One region of the Telluria sp. AC161 genome, then DNA from elsewhere that is predicted to be linked to it. Evidence: riboswitches for the same ligand, from Rfam matches in the RefSeq annotation. Region 1 holds a riboswitch; the other holds the start of a gene.
What was found. Region 1 has a riboswitch for cobalamin ahead of ACZ0AJ_RS19005 (cobaltochelatase subunit CobN). Riboswitches for the same ligand answer to the same signal wherever they lie in the genome.
Positions count from the first base shown of each region.

Region 2: it holds a riboswitch for cobalamin, as region 1 does, so the genes downstream of both, ACZ0AJ_RS03970 (TonB-dependent receptor) here and ACZ0AJ_RS19005 (cobaltochelatase subunit CobN) in region 1, are expected to answer to the same signal.

Region 1 is NZ_OZ409861.1:4,263,689-4,267,692, reverse strand. Features, by position in the region: gene kynU (kynureninase) at 1-756, opposite strand, end outside; cobalamin riboswitch at 1,029-1,247, shown strand; gene ACZ0AJ_RS19005 (cobaltochelatase subunit CobN) at 1,423-4,004, shown strand, end outside.
Region 2 is NZ_OZ409861.1:878,168-882,171, reverse strand. Features, by position in the region: gene ACZ0AJ_RS03975 (thiol:disulfide interchange protein DsbA/DsbL) at 1-172, opposite strand, end outside; gene ACZ0AJ_RS03970 (TonB-dependent receptor) at 323-2,290, opposite strand; cobalamin riboswitch at 2,359-2,597, opposite strand; gene ylqF (ribosome biogenesis GTPase YlqF) at 2,623-3,570, opposite strand; gene ACZ0AJ_RS03960 (hypothetical protein) at 3,867-4,004, opposite strand, start outside.

The DNA of each region.
Region 1 (4,004 bases):
ATGATGGCGCTGCGGCACCCAGATGAATGCCGGCGCGCCCGGTCCGCCGTTGAGGAACTTGTAGGTGCAGCCCACCGCGAAGTCGGCTTGCGCGCCATTCAGGTCAACCTCCACTGCGCCAGCCGAATGGGCCAGGTCCCAGATCGCCAGCGCGCCGGCGGCGTGGATCTGCGCCGTGATCGTCTTCATGTCGAGCATGCGCCCGGTGCGGTAGTTCACGTGCGTGAGCATCACGACTGCCACCTGGGCACCGGCGTCGCCTTCGAGGGCGGCCGGCAGGTCGGCCCAGCTGTCGAGCAGGCGCAACTCGTAGCCGCGCTCGAGCCAGCCGATCAGGCCTTCGGCCATGTAGATATCGCTCGGGAAGTTGTCGCGCTCCGTGAGGATGATGCGGCGGGCCGCGTGCGCCGGTGCGTCGGCCTGCATCTTGAGCGACGCAGCCAGCGCCTTGAACAGGTTCACCGAGGTCGAATCGGTGACCACCACTTCATCGGCCGCGGCGCCGATCAGCGGCGCGATCAGGGTACCCAGGCGCTGCGGCAGGTCGTACCAGCCGGCCGTGTTCCAGCTGCGGATCAGGTCATTGCCCCATTCGGCGGCGATCACGTCCTGCGCGCGTTGCAGGGCCGCGCGGGGGCGGGCGCCGAGCGAATTGCCATCGAGGTAAATCACGCCGTCCGGCAGCGCAAAGGCATTGCGCTGGGGAGCCAGCGGATCGGCCGCGTCGAGGGCCAGGCAGTCTTGTCGTGTGATCATGTGAACGGTCGCGAAGAAGTAGTGGGTGCCGGCCTGGCCGGACAATACCGCCATTCTAGGCTAGGGAAGCACTGATTTATTCTGGGGGATGGAATTGGCTGCGGAAAAAGCCGCCATGCAAGGCGCAAATCGCAGCAATAGCGAGCTATTGCGAGAATTTGCAACGCCGCAGGGTGGCTATTTTCCGTGCCAAGTCCGCCTCCATGAATTAATCAGTGCTTCCCTAGAAGCCAAAGAATGCGGTGACAGTGGCGCACCCTGGCTGTAGAATCGCGCCCAATCAAGTGAATGGTGCCGTCCTGCTCGTCTGCAGGAAGGTGAAACGGGAAGCCGGTGACGTGTGCGAATCCATCGCACGCCAGTCCGGCGCAGCCCCCGCTGCTGTATGCCTGACGACCCTCGTCGAACGCCACTGTGCCCCGTGCACGGGAAGGCAGGACCCGGGAAGGATGACGGCAAGCCAGAAGACCGGCCTTCACGATGCATTGCGTACGTCCCGGGGTGTGGGCGTGCCTGTTGGTAGTTCGTCGTTCCTTTTGTGTTGCCACTGCGGTCGCGTCAGCGTTCGTGCGCGTGTGCGCATGGCTTGCTGCGCCCAGCGTGGAAGGAAGACGTCTGCCCATTGTCATGCGCGCCCTGGCGCGCAGCTGAAAGGTCGACGTTCACATGAACACTGCTTCGCTCCCCCGCGCCTGTACTGCGCTGGTGCTTCTGCTCGCGTCCCTGCTTGCCTGCGCCCACAGCCACGCCGCCACCATGTTCGCCGTGGTCACCGAGCGCGCCGCGCCAGGTGCGATCGAGGCCGCCCACCGCCACCTGGCCAGCCACCCGCGCGACCGGATTCAGTTGCGCACGCCGGCCCAGCTGATGGCCGCCAGTGAACGCGAGGTGGGCCAGTGGATCGCGGGCGCCGACACGGTGCTGGCGGTGTCGCTGTTCGGCGATCCGGCGCGCCGCATGAAGGATGCGCTGGCGCGCCACGCCAAGCCAGGCACCGCGGTGCTGGCCTTCAATGGCGAAGCAAGCCTGAACCTGATGACGCGCGCCGCGCACGGTAGCCTGGCCGGCTTCGCGCCCGAGCTGCTGCGCGAACTGGCTGCCGAAGCGCCGGCGCCTGCCGCGTTGCAGGCGGCAGAAGCGAATCCCGCCGCCCGCCACTGGCTCGCGGCGCGGCGCGTCTGGCAAGCGGGCGGCGTGGACAACACCACGGCCCTCATCGCCCACCTGCTGCATCCATCGACAGCACTGGGCGCTCCGCTGCCCGAGCCAACGCTGCGCCTGCGCGTCGGCCAGAACGAGCTGCAGGATGCTGCCGCATGGGGCAACGCCGCCAAGCTGGGTCTGAAGGACCGCCCGACCGTCGTCGTGCTCGACCTGGCGAACATGGATGGCATGGTGCCGGCGGCCCTGTGCCGCCGCATCGAAGAACAGGGCCAGGCCTGCGTGCAGCTGCTCACGCGCTGGGGCGGCGCCTCGCGCGAAGCGCTGGTGCGCCTGCCGGAGCTGATCGCGCCAGCGAAGCCGGCGGCGCTGGTGGTGCTGCAGGACTTCGTCGTCGGCGCCGCCGAAGGCCGCGAAGTCGTCAGCGAAGCCTTCAAACGCCTCGATATCCCCGTGTTCAAGGCGATCCGCCTGTCGGACCGCACCGCCATTCAGTGGCAGCTTTCGCCCGATGGCCTGCCGCCGGATTCGGTCCAGTACCGCGTCGCGCTGCCCGAGCTGCAGGGCATCGGCCAGCCGATGGTGGTGGCGGCGCTGGGCCAGTCGCAGCGCGACCGCCTGACCGGCATCGAGAACCGCCCGCCGGTGCTGCTGCCGGCCGAAGTCGATCGCATGACGGCGCGCGTGAGCCGCTGGCTGGCGCTGCGCGCCAAGCGCAACGCCGACAAGCGCGTCGCGATGGTCTATTACAACCACCCGCCGGGCCGCCAGAACATCGGCGCCGACAACCTGAACGTGCCAGCGTCGCTGTTCGACATGCTGCATGCGCTCAAAGCTGCCGGCTACACGGTCGGCGATCTGCCCGCCACGCCCGAAGCGCTGCTCGACATGATCATGGCGCACGGCGTGAACCTGCCCGAAGACCGCGCCGCGCTGCGCGAGATGAGCGCCACCGTCAATAGCGTCAGCGCCGCCGACTATGCGCGCTGGTTCGCCACGCTTGCACCGCGGGTGCAGGGCGAAATGAAGGACGGCATGCTGGGCCGCCTGCATGCCGACGTGCTGGTCGCCGAAGTGCAGGGCGAGCGCGCACCGGGCCGCAAGCAGGCCGAGACGATCATCAAGGAATTGCTGCACCTGGTCGAAGGCGTCGACCATCCGCAGCGCGTGCAGGCCACGCGCGACCTGCATGCGCTCGAAGACGGCTACCGCGCCTGCCTCGATGACAGCAAGCCCAGTCCGTGCAAGGCGCTCGCACCACTGTATCGGCGCCTGATCGGCTACGGCATCGAAGGCATGCGCGGCTGGGGCCCGGCGCCGGGCAAGGTGATGGTCGACAGCGGCAAGCTGCTGGTGCCGGGCCTTACGTTCGGCAATGTGTTCATCGGCCCGCAGCCGCCGCGCGGCTGGGAAGTCGATGAAGAACTGCTGCATGCGAATACCAGCATCACGCCGCCGCACCAGTACCTGGCCTTCTACCACTGGATCCGCGACCGCTTCAAGGCCGATGCTGTCGTGCACGTGGGGCGCCACTCGACCTTTGAATTCCTGCCCGGTAAAGCGGTTGGGTTGTCGAGCGACGATTATCCCAGCCTGATCGCAGGCGACCTGCCAGGCATCTACCCGTACATCGTTGACGGCGTGGGCGAGGGCACGCAGGCCAAGCGCCGCGGCCTGGCGATCATCGTCGACCACCTGACGCCCCCGCTGGCGACGACGCCGCTGTACGACGAGCTGCTGTCGCTGCGCCAGATCGTCGAGAGCTTCGAAGCCGCGTCGTCCGAGTCGCTCAAGACGCAGGCCGCGCAACTGATGCGCGAGCGCGTCGTGGCGCTGAACCTGCGCGCCGAACTCGAAGCGTCGATGTCCGACGTGCTCGAAGTGCGGGGCATCGGCTTCGATGCCGCCGATGACGATTTATTGGCGCACGAGGTTGGCCACTACCTGACCAAGCTGCAAGAGAAGTTCATGCCGTTTGGCCTGCACGTGTTTGGCCGGCCGTGGGATCAGAAGTCGCTCGACCTGATGCTCGATTCGATGACCAAGAGCGGCATCGATGATCCCTCCATCGCCGACAAGCTGCGCGA
Region 2 (4,004 bases), 3.4 Mb from region 1:
CGCAGTGGTAGGCGAAGAATTCGACGACTTCGACCTTCTTGCCGACGGTCTGGGTCGGCTGCGGCGCGGCCAGCACGGTGTATTCGGAGCCGACGCGTGGATCAGTCGGCGAAGCATTGGCGAAACCGGCAACCAGGGCGGCAGCAACGAGGGCAAAACGCAGAGTGCGCATAACATCCTTCCACATATATGATTGAGCGAACGATCGCGAGATTACCACTTTTTGCCCCTGCCCTGTCTGCAGGGCGCGATTTATTGCATTTGCTTACCGCTGAAACATGCATGCAAATACATCAGCCGTCCGCGCCGGGCAAAACATGGATCAGAAGTCGTAGCGCAGCGACACCTTGAGCTGGCGGCCATCGCTCGGGTAGATCCCGGCGCGGCAGCTGAACGCATAGCTGTAGTGCTGACGATCGAGCAGGTTCAGGCCCGACACCGACGCTTCCCATGGGCCGAAGCGGCGCGCATAGCGGGCGTCGACCGTCGTGTAGGACGGCACGCGGGCGTCGCAGCTGTTGGCGAAGTCGTCGCCAAATCGCTGGCTGGCCACCCACTGCGCGCCGATATCGGCGGTCTGGCCATTGCCCGGTGTCCAGGCCAGGCGCGTCGTCACGACGTGCTTGGGCACCAGCACCATCTCGCGGCCGGCGTTCGGACCATCGCGGAACTCGGACTGCACGTACTGCCAGGCGCCCGTCAGGCGCAGGTTGTTCGCCAGAAGCGCGTTACCTTCGACTTCGACACCCTGGCGGCGGGTGGGGTCGAGATTGGTGTTGATGCCAAAGCCACCGGCGAGCGTCGGATCGAAGAAGATTTCGTTCGTCAGGCGGTGACGGAACACGCGGGCCGTGGCCTTGCGCGCGTCGTTGCCGAAGGCGACGCCCAGTTCGAGGTCGCGCGAGGTTTGCGGCGCCAGCACGTCCGTTGTGGCGCGGTACGAGTTCTCGTCGATATTGGCAATGCGGTAGCTGCGGCCAGCCTTGGCGAACACGGTTACTTCGCGCGCGACGTCGAAGCTGCCTTCGACCGTGAACGCGTTGACCGACTGCCCGGTGTCTTCCGGGGCGGTGAACGCGAGCGGGTCGGCGTACTCTTTGTCGAAACGTTCATGGCGCGCGCCGACGGCCAGGCGCGCGTTGTGCGGCGCGTTCCAGGTCAGCTCGTCACGCACGTAGATCGCCTTGGACTCCTGTTTCGCGTCGCCGGCCGAGAAGCTCGACGTGACTTGGCGATCCCAGCGGGTCAGGTCGATGCCGGTGACGAATTCGTTGCGCTTGTCGCCAAGCGTGGCGGTATGGCGCAGACGTGGCGAGAACTGGGTCTGATCGGCCTGGTAGCGCGAGGCCGATGGGAAGCCCGAGAACACATACGTCGAACCGACATCGCGCTCGCGGTGCGACAGCTCGGCTGCCAGTTCGATGGCGCCGATGCGGTGTTCAACGAAGGCGCTGACACGGTCGGTGTCGAGCGAGCCGAAGTCATCCGGCGTATTGCTCTGGGTCGGGTTGGCCTGGAACTGTGCCTCGTTCAGCGAACCCGGCAGGCGCGAGTCCGAGCGCGAGCTCTCGAAGCGCAGGCCGGCACGGCCGTTCGCGGCGTACGCATATTGGACGCCGCCGCTGAAGCTCGTTTGCTCGTACTTGTTATTGTCGCGGTAGTTGTCGGTGCGGCGGTCGGCCACGGCGGCGTCGAACGACCACGGGCCGGCGCCATGCGCGATCGAGGCGCGCAGGTCGAGCGCGTCAAAGCGCCCGCCTTCCACGAACAGGGTGCCGCGCGTGCCGCTGCCTTGCGGACGGCGGGTGAATATCTGGATCACGCCGCCGGTGGCGCCATCGCCGTACAGCACGCTGCTGCCGCCACGGGTGATTTCAATGCGCTCGACCGTGTCGACCGGGATGCTCGAGAGCACCGTATTAGCCAGCTCGTTTTCATTCAGGCGCACGCCATCGACCATCACCACCACGTTCTGCGCGCTGTTGGTGCCAAAACCCCGCAGGTCGAGGCTGAAGTCGGGCGAGCCGTCCAGGCTCTGGCGGCCGAAGACGCCGCCGATCTTGCGGATGGCGGCATTGACATCGGCCACGCCAGAGGTGCGGATCTGGTCAGCCGTGATCACGGTGGCGCCGATTGGTGTGGCGGTGGCCGGGAAGCGGGACGCGGTGACGACGACCGGCGCCAGCGTTTCCTGCGCAGTAGCGTTGACAGCGATGGTGGCGAAGGTGGACACGGCGAAGGCGCACGCCACGGCGAGGGGCGCGCGGCGCGCGGGAGCTGCAAAAGTCATGATGAGTGTGTTCTCGGTAAAGGGCGCCCCGCTGCGTCCCCGCAGCCTGGCGTCGAAGGAAGCGCATCGCGCTTCCACCTGTCCTGGCCGGTATCCGGGCTGGCAAGCGGACGCCCTCACCTTCCTGTCGTGCGGACAGTGGTTATCGAGATTGTCTGCCGCGGCGCAGGATGTGCGGACGCGGCGCTTGTTGACCGTTGCGGGGGCAGCACACTTCCAGGACGGCGCGCAGCGCAGCCCTGTCGTGTTTCCCGTTTAACTTCGCGCGCTGGAATGCGCGCGAGAGCACCAAAACGGCGCGATTATACCGTGTCGGCACGCGCCCTGGCAGGTCAGCTGCCGCGCTTGCCGCGCGACTGCTCTTCGAGCTTGGCAGCGAGCTTCTCGGCGGCCAGACGGGCTTTCTCGGCCACTTCGGCTGCGTGCAGGGCCAGGCTGGCTGCGCGCGAATCCGGCGTTTCCAGGCTGATGCGCCCCAGGGCGCCCTGGCGGTAATCCTGCAGCAGCGAGTGCGCTGCCTTTTCGTAGTCGTATTCGCCGCCGCGCACGCGGAAGCCCCGGCGCATCGCCACGCCTTCGATGACGCCCACGCCATCCATGCCCTCAGTTTTCAGGCCGTAGCGCGCGGTGAGCAGGTGCGGGTAGCGCTGCAGCAGCAGTTCGCCCAGGTATTCAGCAACTTCTTCTTCGACCAGCGCATTGGTGCCAATGGCATGGCTGGCTGCCAGCATCAGGCCATCGGTGGCCATGGCAATTTTTGGCCACAGCATGCCGGGCGTGTCGACCAGCACCACGTTCTTGTTCAGGTAAAGGCGCTGCTGGACCTTGGTCACGGCCGGCTCATCGCCCACCTTGGCCACGCGTTTTTTCAGCAGTGCGTTCATCAACGTCGACTTGCCGACGTTGGGGATGCCCATGATCATGATGCGCAGCGGTTTCGTTGGCACGCCGCGGTGCGGCGCCAGCGACAGGGCCAGATCGGGGATGCGGGCGACGTCGGCCGGCTTCTTGGTCGTCATCGGGTAGGCCGTGACACCATCCTGCGCATCGTAATAGGCTTTCCAGGCGGCGGTAGCGACCGGATCGGCCAGGTCAATCTTGTTCAGGATCTTGAGGCTGGGACGCTGGCGGAACTTGCGCAGCTGGTCCACCAGTGGGTTGCAGCTCGCCTCGGGCAGGCGTGCATCGAGGACTTCGATCACCAGATCGATGTTCTCCATCTGCTCGGCCGCTTCCTTCTTGGCCGCGTTCATGTGGCCCGGGAACCATTGTATCGACATGCTGTTGCTTTCTTTATCTTTCGTTCAGGGTGCTATTTTACGCTGGTGGCGCACGCGAGCGTGGCGAACCCGCCACAGCTGGTCTTTCTCTTGCGCATGACGTTGAGCCGTTGCAACACTGTTGACATATTCGGCGTGCACACTTGCCCTTGGCCACGCACGGTGGCGGGCCGCCAGCGGAGACGACATATGCGCGCACGGGACAGACTGAAACGATCGATGGTGCGCTGGTATGGCGTCGGCTTGCTGTGCTGCGCCATCGCGGTGTCCGCGCTGGTCGAGTTGCCGCTGGTGCCTTACTGAACCAGCCCCGGTTCGCTGCAGTCAACGGGCGGCAAGGTGGCCGCCGGATCGAACGCCGCCAAGCGTTCGCGCGCTGCCGCGCGGTCTTTCGCATACTCGGCCAGGTAGCGGCTGCGCTCCTCGCTCTGCCA